Regions from separate parts of the Glutamicibacter sp. JL.03c genome, predicted to be linked through region 2. Evidence: predicted binding sites of a transcription regulator. Region 2 holds the regulator's gene; each other region holds the start of a gene.
The links. Region 2 encodes LexA, which represses DNA repair genes until DNA is damaged. Its sites were predicted from a motif close to TCGAACANNTGTTCGA; they were not measured.
Positions count from the first base shown of each region.

Region 1 (6,393 bases), 1.8 Mb from region 2:
ACCAGCAGCACTGAAGGGCCCAGGGAGAGAATGGAGCCCAAGGACAGCTGGAATCCCAAGAGGACGATGCCCAGCCGCAAGAGCTTCTTCGCTGAAAACCCCACCCCGTCGTCAAGAACGCGGGGTACCGCGGCAAGGTTGCGCCACAGGGCACCGAGCACGATGGCGATCAGCAGTGCGCTCACCGAGCTGAGGTACTGGCTGATCAGCATGCACAGCGCACCGACTACCAGGCAGAGCAGGATTCCAGGGGCTGGTCCTGCTAGCAGCCGGCGGGTTGCCGAATGGTTCGCGGCGGTGTGGCTGGTGGCGGCGGGGTGTGCAGCGGTCGAGCCGGGGAAGGGGTTCATGCCTACTATTCTCCGCCGGAAGCCTGTCCTGCGGTATTCAACTCCTGGCCATCACAGGCATATGATCATGATATGGATAGTGATGTGCCGGTACGTCAGAGCATGGCCCACTGGCTGCAACTCTCGTCATTGGAGTTGCTGGTGGGCATTGCGGACCACGGGAGCTTGAGCGCGGGCGCTCGCGCGGTCGGCATGGCCCAGTCCAACGCCTCGAGGGCGCTGAAAACACTTGAACGCCGGTTGGGATATGCGCTGGTGGCCAGGAAAACCAGCGGCTCCACCCTGACCGCAGAAGGCGTGCTTACCGTCCAATGGGCGCGTGAAGCGCTTGCCGGGCTCAACGCTTTTGCCGCCGGAGTGCATTCCCTGGCCGCGCATGGCCAGACGGAACTGGAATTCGCAGCCAGCATGACCGTGGCCGAGTACCTGGCTCCCTCGTGGATCGGCCAGCTTCATGAGCAGTTGCCCAGCCTCACCCCGCGGATGAGGATCATGAATTCCCACGACGTGATCCAAGCGGTGGAACAAGAGCGGCTGGGGTTGGGCTTTGTTGAAACACCGCATCTGCCCTCCGCGCTGCAAAGCCGCGAAGTCTTCCGCGATGAAATGCTGATCGTGGTGGCGCCTTCCCACCCGTGGGCAGCCAGGAAGCGTCCGGTAACTCTCGATGAGCTGCATGAGACAGCACTGGTTGAACGCGAGGAAGGCTCGGGCACCAGGGCGTTCCTGGATTCCCTGGCGAGGGCCGAACGGGCCAAGCCGATTGCGGAGTTCAACAGCAATGCCACGATTGGCCAGCTGGTGGCCGGCGGCATGGGGCCGGCAGTGCTGAGCCAGTTGGCAGTTGAAGGCCAGATCAAGCAGGGGACCCTGGTGGAAGTTCCTTTTGCCGGGCCGGCGCTGATGCGCGCACTATGCGCCATCTGGCGCAAGGAACGCGCGGTGAATCCCAATGAGCGCACCCTGCTGGAGATCGCTATCAGCGCTCGCTGAACTCGGCCCTTAACGGCAATATCCCGGATCGAGCAGGGCCGCAGTGCGCGTGGCCATGCCCGAGCCGGGATGCTTGCGGGGAGGGCTAGGAAACCTTCTCGACGGCGTGTCCCAGCTGCTTGGTGGGAACCCGGTAGGTCTCGCGTGCGGTCAATGCCGAGAGCGCGGCGATGATCGCGATTGCCGCGGTGAACAGGCTGATCGGGACCCAGCCATTGGCATCAAGCCCGCCAAGGGCGGCAACGATGGACGGGGCGAAGCCTGCCATCAGGAAGCCCAGCTGGGTGCCGATGGCCAGCCCGGAGAAGCGCACCTGGGAGGAGAACATCTCTGCGTAGAAGCTCGGCCAGACAGCGTTCGCTGCCGCATAGGCGCAGGAGAACACCAGCACCGAAAGGGCGAACTGCAGCAGCGCGTTGCTCGTCTCCATGGAGCGCAGGTAGAAGGGCATGATCGCTGCCGAGCCCAGTGCGCCGTAGATGAAGACCGGCTTGCGGCCGATCTTGTCGGCCAGCATGCCGAAGAGCGGCTGCGAGATCAGCGCGCCGATGTTGCCGGCGACCACAAGCCACAGGGTAATGGATTCGTCCATATTGCCGATGACCTTGCCGTAGGAAATTGCCAGGGTGCCGTACACGGTGGACACGGCGGCGATGAATGCGCACAGCACCACGCGCAGCACGTCCTTCCAATGGAAGCGCAGCAGCACGGCCAAGGGCAGCTTGGCGATCTCGTTGTTCTTCTTGGCTTCTTCGAATTCCGGGGTTTCATGCAGCGAACGGCGGATGAAGAAGGTGACGACCACGACGACGGCCGAAAGCCAGAACGGAATGCGCCAGCCGATGCCGAACTTGATCTCATCGGGAAGGGCCACCACCGGGATGAAGATCATCGCGGCGAGGATCTGGCCACCCTGGGTGCCGGTGAGCGTCCACGAGGTGAAGAAGCTGCGGCGGTGGTCCGGAGCGTGCTCCAGCGACATCGAGGAGGCGCCCGCCTGTTCGCCGGCTGCCGAGAGCCCCTGGCAGAGCCGGGCGAAAACCAGCAGGATCGGGGCGAGCCAGCCTACCTGCTCGAAGGTCGGCAGGCAGCCGATGAGGAAGGTCGATGCGCCCATGAGGATCAGCGTGAACATCAGGACCTTTTGCCGGCCGATCCGGTCGCCGAAGTGCCCTACGAAGATGGCGCCCACCGGGCGTGCGACATAGGCGAAGCCGAAGGTTGCCAGCGACATCACCGCAGCGTTGGTGTCGGTGTCAGGGAAGAAGATATGCGGGAAGATCAGAGCTGCCGCGGAGCCGAAGATGAAGAAGTCGTAGTATTCAACGGCGCTTCCCATGAAGCTGGCGATAGCCGCCTTGACCGGTGTTCTTCCTGGGCTGCCGGTGTCGGCGGATGCGTTGGGTCCGTGTGGGGATGGCATCGGGTAACTCCTCGTCGAGTGTTTAGAGAGGGTGAAGGTGATTACTAGGTGTTCGCTATGCGTACACTTGTTCGGAATGTGTTCATTGGATTACAGTAGATGTAGATCACATCTCAGGCAATACCTGAAGTAGACAAGAAGAGCTGCGGGAGAACATGAGTACACGTGCTGAGTCTTATCTGGTCGGTCTGATCGGTGATGGCGTCATGCCTTCGCTGACGCCACCGATGCACGAACGTGCTGCCCAGGTCCATGGGCTGCATTACCTGTATCGGCCGATTGACCTCGCCGAACTGAATCTTCCGGCCAGCGATATCGGAGAGCTGCTCCACGCGGGAGCCAAGCTGGGATTTAACGCCTTCAATGTAACCCATCCTTGCAAACAATTAGTTCTCGACCACCTAGATGACATCTCGCCTACGGCCCGAGCCATCGGGGCCGTCAATACCGTGGTGATCCAGGACGGAAAATTCATCGGGCACAACACCGATGCCTCCGGATTCATCCGTGGCCTGCACGACGGGCTGCCCGGAGCGGCAAAGCGCAAAGTGCTGCAGCTGGGAGCCGGAGGAGCCGGCGCTGCCGTGGCCTACGCCTTGCTGGCGGATGGAACAGAGGAACTGCACATCGTTGACCTCGATGAGGAGCGTGTTGAGCATCGCGTCCGCGAACTGCAAAAGCACTTCCCGCACGCGTCCGTCCATGCGGCAACTCCAGGGCATGTCCCGCAGCTGCTGGGCCAGGTCGACGGATTGCTCAATGCGACCCCTATCGGCATGCACCATCACCCGGGACTGCCCCTGGATCTCGCCGCGCTCGAACCACGCCATTGGGTCGCCGACTGCATCTACCGCCCGGTGGACACCGAACTCATTGTCGCCGCCCGCGACCTGGGATGCCAAGTCCTGGACGGCGGTCATATGGCCGTGGGACAGGCGGTCGACGCCTTCGAAATCATCACCGGCATCAGGCCGGACACGCAGCAGGTCCGAAGCCACCTGCTCGAACTGCTGGACAAAGGACTGTAATGCGCACCTCGATCGCCACGGTATGCCTCTCAGGAACCCTCGAAGAAAAGCTGCTGGCCTGCGCCAGAGCCGGGTTTGACGGAATCGAGATCTTTGAACAGGATCTCCTGGTCAGCCCGATGTCGCCAGAAGAAGTCAAGGCCATGGCGCACCGTCTGGGACTGACCCTGGACTTGTTCCAGCCCTTCCGCGACTTCGAAGGAGTCACCGAGGAGGCGCTCAAGGCCAACCTGCACCGGGCTGAGGCGAAATTCCAGCTCATGCAACGTCTGGGCATGGACCTGATGCTGTTGTGCTCCAATGTCGGCACTGCCACAATCAACGACGATGACCTGTTCGTGGAGCAGATCCGCCAGCTCTCCGATCTCGCTGCCCAGTACAACGTGCGCATCGCCTACGAGGCCTTGGCCTGGGGCAAATATGTTGATACCTACCAGCACTCCTGGCGGATCGTGAAGCGCGTTGATCGCGCCAACGTGGGGCTGTGCATCGACAGCTTCCATATCCTTTCGCGCGGCGATGACCCGGCCGGAATCGCGAGCATTCCCGGCGAGAAGATCTTCTTCGTGCAATTGGCCGACGCACCGGTGCTCTCCATGGATATCCTCTCCTGGTCCCGCCACTACCGGCTCTTCCCCGGGCAGGGCGGGTTCGCGCTGGACCAGTTCCTCGCAGAGCTCGTCCGCTCGGGATACGACGGCATCATTTCGCTGGAGATCTTCAACGACGTATTCCGCCAGTCCAACGTGGAGCGTACCGCCATCGATGGACTTCGCTCCTTGCAATGGCTGGGATCGAAGACGGCCCAGCTGCTGGACTCGAGCTCGGAGAGCTACGCGCTTGAGCTCGGGGTGCTTCCCGGCATCCAGGACGCCACTGGATTCGACTTCGCCGAGATCAGGACCGAAGACCCCGAACGCGTGGCAGGGATGCTCTCGCAACTCGGATTCAGCTTCCGCGGCCAGCACCGTCGCAAGCCGGTGCAGCTCTGGAGCTCGGGAGAAGCGAAGATCATCATCAATTCCCAACGCAGCCGCGGGGTGGAAGCTGCCGTCTCCGGCTTCGGAGTGCTGGTGCCGGACCCGGTGGCCAGCGGCGAACGCGGAGGCGCCCTGCTGGCGACCCGGGTTCCTCGCCACCGAACCCATAATGAGCAGGACCTGCCAGGCTTCATCGCCCCGGATCGCTCCGAAGTCTTCTTCAGTTCATTGGCCAACACCGAGAACTGGGTGCAAGAATTCGAGGATTCGGCACCGGAAGCCAACGCTTCTCCCACTGGTCCCATCTCGAATATCGACCACATCAATCTGGCCCAGCCCTGGCAATGCTTTGACGAATCCGTGCTGTTCTACTGCAGCGTGCTGAATCTGCAAGCACGGCCGGGCACGGAAGTGCCGAGCCCCATGGGACTGGTGCGCTCGCAGGTGCTGGCGACCGATGATTGCAGCGTCCGGCTGGCATTGAATATCGTGCCCCAGGGCCTGGAAAGCGTGATTGAACGCAACCACGAATACCCGGAACACATAGCCCTTCGCACCAAGGACATCTTCGAGGTCGCCCGCACAGCGCGCGCCCGCGGCATGGAGTTCTTGCAGGTGCCGGCGAATTATTACGAGGACCTGGCCGCGCGCTTCGATCTGGACGCGCAACTGCTGGAGACCCTGAAGGAACTGCACCTGCTCTATGACCGTGATGAGGCCGGAGAATTCCTGCACTTCTACACCAAGACCCTTGGCAACATGTTCTTGGAGGTAGTTGAACGGCGTACTGGCTACGATGGGTATGGAGCGCCAAACGCGCCGGTCCGGCTTGCCTCTCAGTTCGAGAGCAATCGCTGGAGCAGAAACTTGTAAAGCTGGGGGACCAAACAGTGGCAGAGCGGCCGGATTATTTCGTTAAGTCAGCGGAAAAGACCCTGGCCGTGTTGCTGGCATTTTCGGCGGGCAACTCTGAACTAACGGTCTCCCAGGTTGCCACGGCCACTGACCAGACCCGAGCCTCGGCCCGCCGATTCCTGCTGACCCTGGTTGACCTTGGATACCTGCAGGCCCAGGGCAATGCCTTTAAGATGACCCCGCGTGTGCTGGATATTGGTGCTGCTTATCTTTCCGGGTTGACCCTTCCCCAAGCGGCCGTCGGCCATCTGCAGGCGCTGGCCCGCGAGCTCGAGGAGACTGCTTCGCTGTGCGTCCTTGAAGGCCAGGATGTGCTCTATGTTGAACGCGTCGCCGCTCCGCGGCTCCATGCGCTGAACGTGTCCATTGGCAATCGCCTGCCGGCGTGGGTGACGTCGATGGGCCGTGTGCTCATCGCCCATCTGGAGCCGGGGGAGCAGGAAGCATTTCTGCAGCGCGTGGAACTGCAGAAGTACACCGAGCGCACAGTCGAGAGCATCGAGGAATTGAAAAAGGAACTGGCGACGGTTCGCCAGCAGGGATGGTCTTTGGTCAATCAAGAACTGGATGAGGGGCTGCGCGGCCTGGCCGTTCCGGTGATCCGCGGCGGAAAGCTGCTGGGCGCCTTGAACATCTCGGTGCAAACCAGCCGGAATAACCCGCAGTACATCCAGGACCAGCTCCTGCCCAGGCTTCGGCGCGCC
Region 1 covers NZ_CP107575.1:2,929,333-2,935,725, reverse strand. The annotation lists gene OF385_RS13615 (YeiH family protein) at 1-350, opposite strand, end outside; gene OF385_RS13610 (LysR family transcriptional regulator) at 423-1,343, shown strand; gene OF385_RS13605 (MFS transporter) at 1,429-2,766, opposite strand; gene OF385_RS13600 (shikimate dehydrogenase) at 2,922-3,794, shown strand; gene OF385_RS13595 (bifunctional sugar phosphate isomerase/epimerase/4-hydroxyphenylpyruvate dioxygenase family protein) at 3,794-5,647, shown strand; gene OF385_RS13590 (IclR family transcriptional regulator C-terminal domain-containing protein) at 5,665-6,393, shown strand, end outside.
Region 1: the regulator LexA is predicted to act here: its motif matches at 2,826-2,841, upstream of OF385_RS13600 (shikimate dehydrogenase).

Region 2 (6,393 bases):
CACACTTGCCATTCGCCTTTGCTCCTCGGTAACCCCGCATTCACCTGCCTGCCTGTAGTTTTGAGCGCCGTCAAAAGGACCACGAATGTTTGATGAACCGACTGAACCCCATCGCGTCACGTCGCGAACTGGGGGTCACCCGCACTATTCTGGAATGCGAAGTACTTCTAAGGAGACCATGACTAACTCCGAGTCACACGAGCACGATTCGGCATCAATGGATGATGCCCAGATCCAGGCCGCAATCGACCGGATCCTCGAAGCTGATGAAGCCCAAAGCCCGCAAGTGCAACATTTCGGAGAAGAAGATTCCTCGATCTTCTCCGGACAAGCCACCGCACTGAACCGCTTCTCCTCAGGTTTCACCCAATACGATGGGGACCAAGACGACCTCGCGGAACGCCGCGCTCTTCGTCGTGTTGCCGGTTTATCCACCGAGCTGGAAGACGTTACCGAAGTCGAATACCGCCAGCTTCGCCTTGAACGCGTTGTCTTGGCTGGCATCTGGAGCGAAGGTACCGTCACGGACGCGGAAAATTCCCTGCGTGAGCTTGCCGCTTTGGCAGAAACCGCAGGTTCCGAGGTTCTCGACGGCGTCGTTCAGCGACGCAGCAAGCCGGATCCATCCACATTCCTGGGATCAGGCAAAGCCGAGGAGCTGCGAGGAATCGTTGCCTCCAACGGTGCCGATACTGTGGTGGTTGATGCCGAATTGGCACCCTCACAACGTCGTGCCCTCGAAGATATCGTGAAGGTCAAGGTCATTGACCGCACCAGCTTGATCCTGGATATTTTCGCCCAGCATGCGAAGTCCCGTGAAGGTAAAGCACAGGTCGAGCTAGCCCAGCTTGAATACCTCCTGCCACGTCTTCGTGGTTGGGGTGAATCGATGTCCCGTCAGGCTGGTGGACGCGTCGGTGCGGCCGGTGGCGGTATCGGTTCGCGTGGTCCCGGTGAAACCAAGATCGAAATGGACCGTCGTCGCATTCGTGACCGCATGGCGAAGCTGCGTCGTGAAATCAAGGCCATGAAGCCTGCGCGTGAAGCAAAACGAGCCAATCGCAAGCGCAATGAAGTACCTGCCGTGGCTATCGCCGGGTATACCAACGCTGGCAAGTCCTCTTTGCTCAACCGCCTGACCAACGCCGGCGTGCTGGTGGAAAACGCATTGTTCGCAACGCTGGATCCGACCGTGCGCCAGTCCTCGACTGAAGACGGGCTGACCTACACGCTGGCGGACACCGTCGGGTTCGTTTCGAACCTTCCCACTCAGTTGGTCGAAGCCTTCCGTTCAACTTTGGAAGAAATCGCCGATTCGGATCTCATCTTGCACGTCGTGGATGCCTCGCACCCCGACCCAGAGGGACAGATCCAGGCTGTTCGAACAGTACTTGGCGAAGTCGATGCATTGAATATCCCTGAAATCATCGTCCTGAACAAGGCAGATGTTGCGGATCCATGCGTCATTGAGCGCATCCGTAATCGCGAATCGAATACCTCAGTAGTGTCCGCGCACACGGGTGAGGGTATCGAAGAGCTGCTGGAGAAGATCAGCACTTCGATTCCACGCCCTGGCATTCAGCTGGAGGTCCTCATCCCGTATAACCGCGGGGATCTGATCGCCAAGTTGCACCAGAGCGAATCTGAGATCTTGCAGAGCGAACACCTGGAAAACGGCACTCGACTGATCGTGAAGGTTCGCGATTCACTCGCTGCAGAGTTGGAGACTTTCAACATTCATGGATAAGCAAGAGCAGGCCCTTGAGCTTCTTGAGGCCGCGGTAACTTCCATGGGCGGTGCCATGCGCACCGGCCAGCAGGAAATGGTCAAGCACGTGGTGACTGCCCTGGAAGACGAAGAGCATTTGCTGGTTCAAGCCGGTACCGGAACGGGAAAGTCCATGGGCTATCTCATTCCAGCGCTCGCGCATGCGCAAACTAGCGCCAAGCCGGTCATTGTTTCCACCGCAACTCTCGCATTGCAATCGCAGATTGTCGGTCGCGATGTGCCGCGGTTACTTGAATCGCTCAAGGGCAAGCTCTCCCGGCCCATGGATGTTGCCCTGCTTAAGGGCCGCTCCAACTACCTGTGCCAATACAAGCTCGGCGGGGGATACCCCGACGATGAAGGCACATTGTTCTCGATGGACGAGCCAGCGGTCCCCGCAAGCACGACGTATTCGCCACTGGCAAGCGAAGTGATGAAGCTTCGAGACTGGGCTGAGCGCACGGATACCGGTGACCGGGACGAGCTGGTGCCCGGCGTCAGCGACAAAGCGTGGAAGCAAGTCTCGGTATCCGCGATGGAGTGCTTGGGTTCTCAAAAGTGCCCCATGGCCGACGAATGCTTTTCGGAGATGGCACGCGCTCGTGCGGCAGAATCCGATGTGGTGATCACGAATCACGCATTGCTGGCGGTTTCTGCCTTTGAGGGGTTGTCGGTACTGCCTGATTTTGATGTCGCGATTATTGACGAGGCCCATGAGCTTCAGGATCGTGTGACCAGTTCCGTATCTGGTGCTCTGTCCGCGCGAACGGTGATGACTGCTGCTGGTGGCGCCAAACGGCACTGCGGTGTGAACGTTGATGAAATGGTCAAGGCAGCGAACCGACTGGAGAAGTCCCTGACTGGGATTCCTACTGGGTTGTTGGAACATGGCCTGCGTGAAGATATGGGAATCGCGCTTAACGACATCGTTGAACAGGCGCGGCTGGCCTTGGCCTTGTCCAAGCCAGAAGCCAATGCGCCTGCTGACGGCGGACGTCAGACGGCACGCTCCCAGCTGCAGGCCGTCATGGATGACGCCATTCGAATGCTTGAATCCGAAGAACGACGAGAAGTTCTCTATACGACGCGCCCTCGGGAATTTGTCGAAGGCCGTGGCTATGTTGAGGCGGAAGAGTCCCAACCTGCAACGTTGAACGTAGCACCGCTATCGGTGGCAGGAAAACTCCGCGAAGGCCTTTTTGATGGCCGTACCGTGGTGCTCACCAGCGCGACCTTGGCCATCGGATCCCAGTTTGATGCGGTGGCCGGTTCGCTAGGGCTGATGGGGGCCGGCGCTCCGTCATGGACCGGTGTTGATGTGGGCAGCCCATTTGATTATCCGAAGCAGGGCATCTTGTACGTCGCCAAGCACCTGCCAAAACCGGGCCGCCAACTCGCAGCCGAGACGCTGGACGAAATTGAAGATCTGATCAAAGCGTCCGGTGGTGGAGCTTTGGCGCTCTTCACATCGAAGCGTTCGGCTGAAGAAGCTGCAAGCATTTTGCGGGAGCGCCTGGACGTAGACATCTTGTGCCAGGGCGAAGCGAGCATGAAATCCTTGGTGGAGCAGTTTGCGGCCGAGCGCGATACCTGTCTTTTCGGCACGATGACGCTGTGGCAGGGAGTCGATGTTCCAGGGGATTCCTGCCGTTTGGTCATCATCGACAAGATTCCATTCCCGAGACCTGACGATCCAATTTCGAAGGCTCGAACCGAGGACGTCGCCAAACATGGTGGCAATGGATTCATGCAGGTCTCTGCCACGCATGCCGCGATTCGCTTAGCTCAGGGAGCCGGTCGATTGATCCGTTCGGTCAACGACCGTGGCGTGGTTGCCATCCTTGATTCGCGAATGGCTACGGCGCGTTATGGCAGCTTCCTGAAGGCTACTCTGCCTCCGATGTGGCCGACCGTGGACAAGAAGGTTATCTCCGGGGTTCTGGAGCGGTTGAAGCCCGCTGAAAAGTAGGCTTCAGCTTGTGGGCCCCGAATCTGGTGTCCATGGCTAGCTGAGTGTACTAATGTCTGTGCCACGGGGAAGTCCGAGAACCGGAAGGCAAGATGAAGTCCATGAAGGAGCTGGCGCGTGCCGCGGCCGAAGATACGCACGCCCGTTTTGGCCATAGGCTATTTAGCCTGCCAGGTACGTGGATCGGCCGTCCGTATAGTCTTCGGCACCAGTTGCGCGACGGAAGCATGCTCAGCGATATCAACGGTTTTTCGCATCCGTTTGTTGAGTGGAACTACTGGTGGCAGGCCCACTACTTGGATGCCATAATCGATGACGGGTTGGCTTATTTGGCCGATGGCGACCACGGTGCTGCCCAGAACGAATTACGCCGGGCCAAAGACTTGCTGGCTGGCATCCGAGTGCGGAACTTCGGGGTACTCCCCAACTATTTCTTTGACGATATGGCATGGCTGGCTTTGGCTTGCCAACGGCTGGTTGGTTTTTCGCGACAGGTTGAAGGACGCAGCCATCGCCGTGCCAAACAGGCCGTGACAACCTTGCGCAAGCAACTCGAAGGCGGCATTGATGACGTCTTGGACGGTGGCCTGTACTGGTCGCGTAAGCGAGACTTCAAGAATGTTCCGGCCAATGCTCCGGCCGCGCTATTTTTCGCGCGCAGCGGTGACCGCGATCAGTCCCGAAGGCTCCTCGACTGGATGCGGACTAAGCTTTTTAGCGGCCACCAGGGACTGTATTTGGACGGACTGCGAATTACTTCCTCAGGGCACAAGATGGAAGAAGCGCTGTACACCTACAACCAGGGGCCAATACTTGGAGCGTTGCTTGAGCTGGGCACTGCCGTCGATTTGGACCACGCCGCAACGCTGGTTCGGGCTACTCGTCGGCACCTGGCTGATGAATCCGGGATTCTGCCGGTAAACGGAGGAGGAGACGGTAATCTGTTTGCCGGAATTCTCTGCCGCTATTTGGCCCTGTGCGTGAATGACGAGCGCTTGGATCATGAAGTTCGAGATATGGCTCAGCAGATGATTTCGTCAACCGCAGGCAGTCTTGTCGATGACGAGCCCCGGCGGCTCTCAGCAGCAGTTCAGCGATGGATGGTCTTCAGCGCTGCGGATCGATGCGATTCGAAGTGAAAACCTGTAGATAGCAAACACGGAAACGGCGCCGATGCTCATGCATCGGCGCCGTTTTGAGATGTGGTTAGAGCGAGCGCATCACGGAAACAACACGACCCATGATCTTTGCAGCATCGCCAAGAATCGGCTCGTAGCGCGAGTTCTGCGGAAGCAGCCAGGTGTGCCCATCGCGCTGCCGGAAGGTCTTGACGGTAGCTTCCTCATCGAGCAGCGCAGCGACGATATCACCGTTCTCTGCATTTTGCTGACGTCGGACGACCACCCAGTCCCCATCACAGATGGCTGCATCAACCATGGAATCACCAGAAACCTTGAGCATGAATAGTTCGCCGTGTCCGACCAACTGGCGAGGCAACGAGAAAACATCTTCAACGGACTGATCGGCAAGGATCGGACCACCGGCGGCGATTCGTCCTACCAGTGGGACCATCGTGGTGTCAGCGGACGTGCTGAGCTCGATCACCATCGCATCCTCGGCGGCCTTGGTGTCAGCAGCCTCTGCGGTCGCCGGATTCTCTGCATCATCCGCGAGCTGTAGTGGCAACAGAATTTCCATGGCGCGCGGACGGCGTGGATCTCGGCGAATGTATCCAAGCTTTTCGAGCTGGCTCAACTGGTGAGTGACGCTTGAGAGGCTCTTGAGTCCTACAGAGTCGCCAATCTCACGCATGGATGGTGGATAGCCGTTCTTGCCGATTGCTCGCTGGATGGTTTCCAGGATCTTCTTTTGGCGAATCGTCAGCGAGCGTGCATTCGATCGGGGAGTGCGTTGTGAAGCTGACATGAGATTTTGCCTTCCCTAGCTATCTGACGAAAGTTCAGTGGTCCAAACTGTCGGAGCCAGATGGTGTGATGTTTTCATTGCTCGTCTACTTCGAAATCTTAGTGGATAAGCGAGCTTCTTTCAAAGATTTGTTCGAAAACTTCTGGACAAGTCGGACGAAGCTCTGTTAGAACAGATGTACTAGTTTCGAACACTTCTTCGAAGCGTAGATATCGAATACAACTTCGCACCACTCGATAAACTTGAGGAGATAAGGTCATGGCAACTGTCGCGCTTGACTCAAATCAAACCCGGACTCCAATGAAGATCCGCATCAACCGCCGTGGTTGGGCGGTATTGGTAGGCATTCCCGTATTTGCACTCACTGTTGCAGCCGCATTCTTCTTCTCGATGTTTGCCTCCAATGCTCACGCATCCTCTGAACTGCCAACGGGTGTCGAAACAATTGACGTGACTGTTATTCCTGGTGACACCGTCTGGAGCCTTGCCAAGGAGTACTCGCAGGGCTATGACGTCACTTCGGCAGTCAACCACATCTCGGAACTCAATTCCCTGCAGGGGAGCGAAATCCACGTGGGCGACTCGCTGTCGATTCCAGTCCTCGCTGGCTAAGGACTCGAAGTGAGTCGGGGGATTGTTACCTTCACTCGTAGCGGATTCACCCGCGAAGCTGGTCCCCACGTAGACTAATTGCGTGAATGACCGCAGTGAACTTTTGAGTCAGCTGCCC
Region 2 covers NZ_CP107575.1:1,127,330-1,133,722, forward strand. The annotation lists gene hflX (GTPase HflX) at 86-1,747, shown strand; gene OF385_RS05220 (ATP-dependent DNA helicase) at 1,740-3,737, shown strand; gene OF385_RS05225 (glycoside hydrolase family 76 protein) at 3,839-4,876, shown strand; gene lexA (transcriptional repressor LexA) at 4,944-5,663, opposite strand; gene OF385_RS05235 (LysM peptidoglycan-binding domain-containing protein) at 5,922-6,275, shown strand; gene OF385_RS05240 (histidinol-phosphate transaminase) at 6,358-6,393, shown strand, end outside.

Region 3 (6,393 bases), 1.7 Mb from region 2:
CCCGCGCACCACCAGCGCGATCAGGAACAGCGCCGGGATCCCCAGCCCCGCCCACGGCGCGAGGTTATCCACGACCAGGCCAAGGCCGAAGACGTCGGGGATCTGCTGATGGAATACCATCAGCCCCGCCAGCGCTATGCAGAGCAGGACAAAGAAGATCCTCGCGATAATCAGCGAGGCCGAGAGGCGTTGGGGCGATGCATGAGACATAGGACTTAAACAGTGGCACAAAATACTGTGGGATTCGTAATTTTCAGCTGGAGAAGTGCCCCGGCGGTTCGCCACAGTCACTACGATGGAAATAGAGCGCCAAGGATGCCGCGATCACGCACCTGCCTAGAATTGAGAACTGAATGACTGCCTACCTCTCCGGCGGAAAATTATTATTGGCGATCCTGGCTCTGGCCATGGGCGGCTTCGGCATCGGCGTTACCGAATTTTCGATGATGGGGCTGCTCCAGGAAGGCGCCCTCGACCTCGATGTCAGCAACTCCCAGATGGGACTGATGATCAGCGCCTACGCCATTGGCGTGGTGGTCGGCGCTCCGGTGCTCACCGCGATGGCTGCCAAGATCCCGCGCAAGCGCGCGGTGCAGCTGCTAATCCTCTTCTTCACCCTGGCCAACCTGTCCTCGGCCTTCGCCCCCGACTACAACACCATGCTGATTACCCGCTTCCTTGCCGGGCTGCCCCATGGCGCGTACTTCGGACTGGCCGGCGTGCTGGCCGGAAGCCTGGTGCCCGGAACCATGCGCGGGCGCGCCATCGCTTGGGTGATGCTGGGCCTGTCGGTGGCCAACGTCGGCGGCGTCCCGCTGGTCACGATGCTCGGCCAGCAGGCCGGCTGGCGATCCATGTTCTACATCGTCGCGTTCATCGGCTTGCTGACCGCCGTATTGATTACGCTGTTTGTTCCATGGCGCAAGGCCGAACCAGGTGCCAGCGTCCGCCGCGAACTCACCGCGTTGAAAAGCCCGCAGGTGTGGCTGGCCATGGCCACCGGCATCGTCGGTTTCGGCGGGTTCTTCGCGGTGTATTCCTACATTTCCCCGACGCTGACCGAGGAATCCGGGCTGCGGATCACGCTCGTTCCGATCGCTCTGGCCCTGTATGGGCTGGGCATGGTGGTTGGTTCGCTGATCGGCGGACGCCTGGCGGACTGGTCGGTCTTCGGCGCGATCAAGCTCTCCAGCGTTTTGATGGCCGCGACCATGCTGGTTTTCGCTGCGGTGGCCAGCTGGGTGATTCCGACCATGATCATGGTCTTCGTTCTGGGCGCCGTGGGATCGCTGCTCATTCCAAGCCTGCAGACCCTGCTGATGGACTCGGCTCCGCATGCCCAGTCCTTGGCCGCTTCCTTGAACCACTCGGCGCTGAACGTTGCCAACGCCTTGGGCGCCGCCCTGGGTGCTGCCGTGATTTCCGCTGGCTTTGGCTACCGCGCGCCATCAGTGGTGGGCGCAGCCCTGGCCGTGCTGGGCCTGCTGATCGCAATGATTACCCAGGCGCGAGCCAAGAAGGTCGGTCTGCTCGTGGGCCGCGAGGCCATCGCGGCCCACGAACACACCGTGGTCGACTAGCTGCTAGCCCTGCACGGCGGAGATGTTGAACATCCACACCACGCCGAACTTGTCGCGAAGCTGGCCGAAGGAGTCGCCCCACGGGGCCTTCTCCAACGGCACCTCGATGGCCGCGCCGGCCGACAGCGCCTCCCACCACTTGGTCAGGACTGCGTTGTCGGCCTCATCGGTGGCATCGCTGCTCAGTGCGACCGCGCCATTGCTGGTGACGGTCATTTCCGGTGTGCTGTCCGAGGCCATCAGGTGGATGCCGCGTTCCAGAAACAACGATGAGTGCATGATCAGGTCTGCGGTGGCAGGATTGCCATCGTTCATGCCTTCCTGGAAGGTCATCATCGATAGCTCGCCGCCGAGCGCTGCATTGTAGAATTCCATGGCTTCGCGGGCATCACCGGCGAAGCGAAGGTATGGGGTCAATCCAATGGCCATGAGGTCGCGCCTTTCACTCAAGATTCAGGGGAACCGATCGGCCCCGAATCCATTCTTACCACCGCCGCCGGACAATTAGAATAGTGTGGATGTGATCAGCGTCTCGGATAGGCGATTTGGTATTTCCCCAACTCCTCCGGTAGAGTTTTATCTCGGTTCAGCGGTAGAAATACCGGCGAGACCAGCTCTTTTGGGGGTATGGCGCAGTTGGTAGCGCGTCTGCATGGCATGCAGAAGGTCAGGGGTTCGAATCCCCTTACCTCCACAAAATCGAATAAAAGCCTCCCGGTCAGTGATCGGGAGGTTTTCGTTTTCTGCGGATACTGATCCCTGTGCATCAGGCACAGGCTGGTTAATGATTTGGATTGCCGGAACTCACGCATTTTCTTTTAGCATGCGGAATCTTCTTGGAGACCGTCGCTACAGGCAATCTGCCATGCCGTTTGAATATGTAAGTTCTTCACGATGCCGCCATCAGGAAGTATGCGCAAGGATTCCGGCCGTGGCACACCGTACCTGGGCGTCTAATGCTACCAATCGTGTCGTGTTTCCTTGTGGGTGGTTCATCAGCGCTATCAGGCGGGCTTATCCTCGATATCCGGTGGTTTTTCATCGCCGTTGCACGGACTGCTCCCCGTGTCCGGCGGCCGGTTGAGCCATTCTTCGAAAGAGCGCACCCAGTCAGCTTCACTCATGCACTGCGGATAGGGTTTATGCGCAAACCCCGTCGCTGGCGGCGCCGTGGATCGATACACCGTTCCCATTCCGGTGTTGATCAACATGGAATGCGGCCCGTGCTTAATGACAATTTCCTGCCAGCCCGGGGTTTCTTTGGCCTGATTGCACAGCTTGCACCGGCCATCGGAATTAGTCACACACGTATGCCCACCTAAATAGGCCTGGGTGACATGATCAATCTCTTCAATCAACCCATCGCAGAATGGCGTGCGGCAATGCCGGTCGCGCATCTTGATGAACTTCTTCATTTTCTCAGGGAAGATCCGCGCTTTGGAGTCCATCGCGATCAAGTCTTTATCCCCTGGAGCCGTATATAACCTGATCAGTTCAATGGTGGCTTCCATGGTCTCGACAAAAGCGGGGGATCGGGTGGCGGCCATCTCGGCCAGGGTCATATTGTTCAGGATCTCCTGACCCGCAACTAGTTCACGAGCGTACTGTGGCGCAATGGCGCCATAACCTTCAAGGTTGGCCGGAACCCGGTCGCCGAGGAATAGGGTTTTATCGGTCATGACCAATCCCAGAGTGATAGTGACCGGTATTTTTGCTTCCGGGTGGGTGCAAAAACTTGCGAAGTAGTCCGCTTCGATCTGCGCCCTCGTGCGGGGATCACCTTTTGCTTTGAGGCTGCGAGCTTTGGCCTTCATATCGTTTTTCATCGCTAGTCCGGCAGTGATGGGAATGTTCCCGTTGACGCGCATCATCCCTGTCGCGGCATTCGGCGTGAACTTGATGAAGCGCTTTTCCTCTGCGGTCTTCTGTTCCTTGCACTGTTGATCCGAGGCATAGGCGAGTGTGAAGTCTTTGATCCTGTCGCTGATTTTCTTGTTCCCGAGATTCTCAAGCATTTTCGGGTTCTTCGCGTACAGGTCATCAAACTCAGCGCGACGTTCCGCTTTGACGGAACGCAGCGGAGTGAGGATGGCCCGCATTTGATCTTCGGTGAATTCACCGCGGCTGTACGCTGCGGCCAGGTGCGGAGTGCTTTCAAAGAGAATCCGGCAGTTCTCCAGATATGTACCGTAGCCATGGGAGTCGGTACGCCGGGCCAGGGCAATAGCCGCGGCAGCCCCGCGGTTCTGTTGCTTGAGTGCCTTGCTGCGGGGGTTGTTCTCAGTATTGGTGCGGACCAGGTCGATTTCCAGTTGATGGGAGAGAGCTGCCTGATGGTAGCGCAGGGACGAGATCGTGGATTCGATGTCGGCGATGGCGGTGGCGCACTCGTTTTTGCTGCCGTGTTCTTCAATTGATGTCAGATCAGTTTCCAACGCTGTGACCACGGCTGTGAATCTGCCGTGGTTCGGTGGGTCGGACCGGCCCCACGAAGTGGCTATTTTTTCGGACATATTCCAATTTTATGCCATCAACTCGTAGACACATTCGATTATCCGGCTGCAGGTGGATAACTTTTAAGGCAAGCAATATTACATGTCAGAAGCTGATTAGACGTGTCTTGGGCAGGGTGGCCGGGGGTGCGAGCGAGTGATTTGGCGCGGAGCTAGAGCACGGCGCGCACCGAAGCTTCGAAACTGGCGATGTGCTCGCGGGCCAGGGTGCTGGCAGTTTCGGGATCCTGGTTGAGGACCGCTTCGAGGAGCGCCTGGTGTTCGGCAATATGGGCGTCAATGCTCGGGAGGTGATCCAGAGTGAGGCACCAGATTCGGGTGGCGAGGTTGTCGAGCCGAATCAGGGTCTCTTCCAGATGATGGTTGGCGGCGGCCTGGTAGATCAGGCGGTGCACGGCCAGATCGTTCTCCATGAGGCTGCGCCGGGTCTCGTCGCCGGTGAAGGCGGTGATGGTGTGCAGGGTCTGCTCGATTTCGCCGCGGACGGATCCGCCGCCCAGGGCGGCGGCCCGATCGGCTGCCAGGGGTTCGAGGGCGAGGCGCATCTCGGTGATGGCGGCGAGCTCGGTGATGTCCACGCGCGTGGCGAAGGTTCCCCGTCGCGGGTAGGAGTGGACCAGATGGTCGACCTCGAGCCGCTTGAGCGCTTCGCGCAGCGGGGTGCGGCCGATATTGAGTTCCTGGACCAGCTGGGCCTCGTTGATCGGTTCGCCCGGGGCGATGTCCATCATGATCAGGCGATCGCGCAGTATCCGGTATGCGCGATCGGAAAGGGATTCGTTCACTGAAGTCCTCCCGCGGTGCGTAGTATCCAAGTAATTTTCGTCAACCCATTGACCGGGTTTCCAGTTCTATCATACAGTGAATCGCAGATTGATATATCAGTTGTCGGCAATTCATACATTGCGCGCGGTACTGTCGAAGATTGGAGATTCATTGTGGCTGATCTGCTGCCTGAGCACCCGGAGTTCCTGTGGGCGAATCCGGACCCCAAGAAGTCCTACGACGTCGTGATCGTCGGCGGTGGCGGCCACGGCCTGGCTACCGCGTACTTCCTCGCGAAAAACCACGGCATCACCAATGTCGCAGTCCTGGAAAAGGGATGGCTGGCCGGCGGGAACATGGCCCGCAACACCACCATCATCCGCTCGAACTACCTGTGGGATGAATCGGCCGGCATCTACGAGAAGTCGCTGAAGCTCTGGGAGCAGCTGCCCGAGGACCTGGACTACGACTTCCTGTTCTCCCAGCGCGGCGTGCTCAACCTGGCCCACACGCTGGGCGACGTGCGCGAATCGGTGCGCCGCGTGGAGGCGAACAAGCTCAACGGCGTGGACGCTGAATGGCTCGACCCCTCCCAGGTCAAGGAAGCCTGCCCGATCATCAACACCAGCGACAACATCCGCTACCCGGTCATGGGCGCCACCTGGCAGCCGCGCGCCGGCATCGCCAAGCACGACCACGTGGCCTGGGCCTTCGCCCGCAAGGCCAACGAGATGGGCGTGGACATCATCCAGAACTGCGAAGTCACCGGGTTCATCAAGGATGGCGAGAAGGTCACCGGCGTGAAGACCACGCGCGGCACCATCAACGCCGGCAAGGTGGCGCTGGCAGGTGCCGGGCACTCCTCGGTGCTGGCCGAGATGGCCGGAATCGAACTGCCGATCCAGTCCCACCCGCTGCAGGCACTGGTCTCCGAGCTGTTCGAACCGGTCCACCCGACGGTGGTCATGTCCAACCACATCCACGTCTACGTCTCCCAGGCCCACAAGGGCGAACTGGTGATGGGCGCCGGGATCGACAGCTACAACGGCTATGGCCAGCGCGGCGCCTTCCACGTGATCGAAGAGCAGATGGCCGCGGCCGTGGAGCTCTTCCCGATCTTCGCCCGGGCGCACGTGCTGCGTACCTGGGGAGGCATCGTGGACACCACCTTGGACGCCTCGCCGATCATTTCCAAGACCCCGATCCAGAACCTGTACGTGAACTGCGGCTGGGGCACCGGCGGGTTCAAGGGCACCCCGGGCGCCGGCTTCACCCTGGCGCACACCATCGCCCACGACGAGGCGCACCCGCTGAATGCCCCCTTCAGCCTGGAGCGCTTCGAAACCGGCCACCTGATCGACGAACACGGCGCCGCAGCCGTCGCACACTAGGAGCAGCCATCATGATGCTAATCGACTGCCCGCACTGCGGGCCACGCAACGAAAACGAATTCAGCTACGGCGGCGAAGCCCACGTGGCCTACCCGGAAAATCCGGCGGAACTCACCGACAAGGAATGGTCCCGCTACCTGTTCT
Region 3 covers NZ_CP107575.1:2,815,986-2,822,378, reverse strand. The annotation lists gene OF385_RS13045 (endonuclease/exonuclease/phosphatase family protein) at 1-210, opposite strand, end outside; gene OF385_RS13040 (MFS transporter) at 354-1,580, shown strand; gene OF385_RS13035 (VOC family protein) at 1,584-2,009, opposite strand; tRNA gene OF385_RS13030 (tRNA-Ala) at 2,202-2,274, shown strand; gene OF385_RS13025 (DUF222 domain-containing protein) at 2,585-4,093, opposite strand; gene OF385_RS13020 (GntR family transcriptional regulator) at 4,246-4,824, opposite strand; gene OF385_RS13015 (sarcosine oxidase subunit beta family protein) at 5,032-6,249, shown strand; gene OF385_RS13010 (sarcosine oxidase subunit delta) at 6,261-6,393, shown strand, end outside.
Region 3: the regulator LexA is predicted to act here: its motif matches at 4,116-4,131, upstream of OF385_RS13025 (DUF222 domain-containing protein).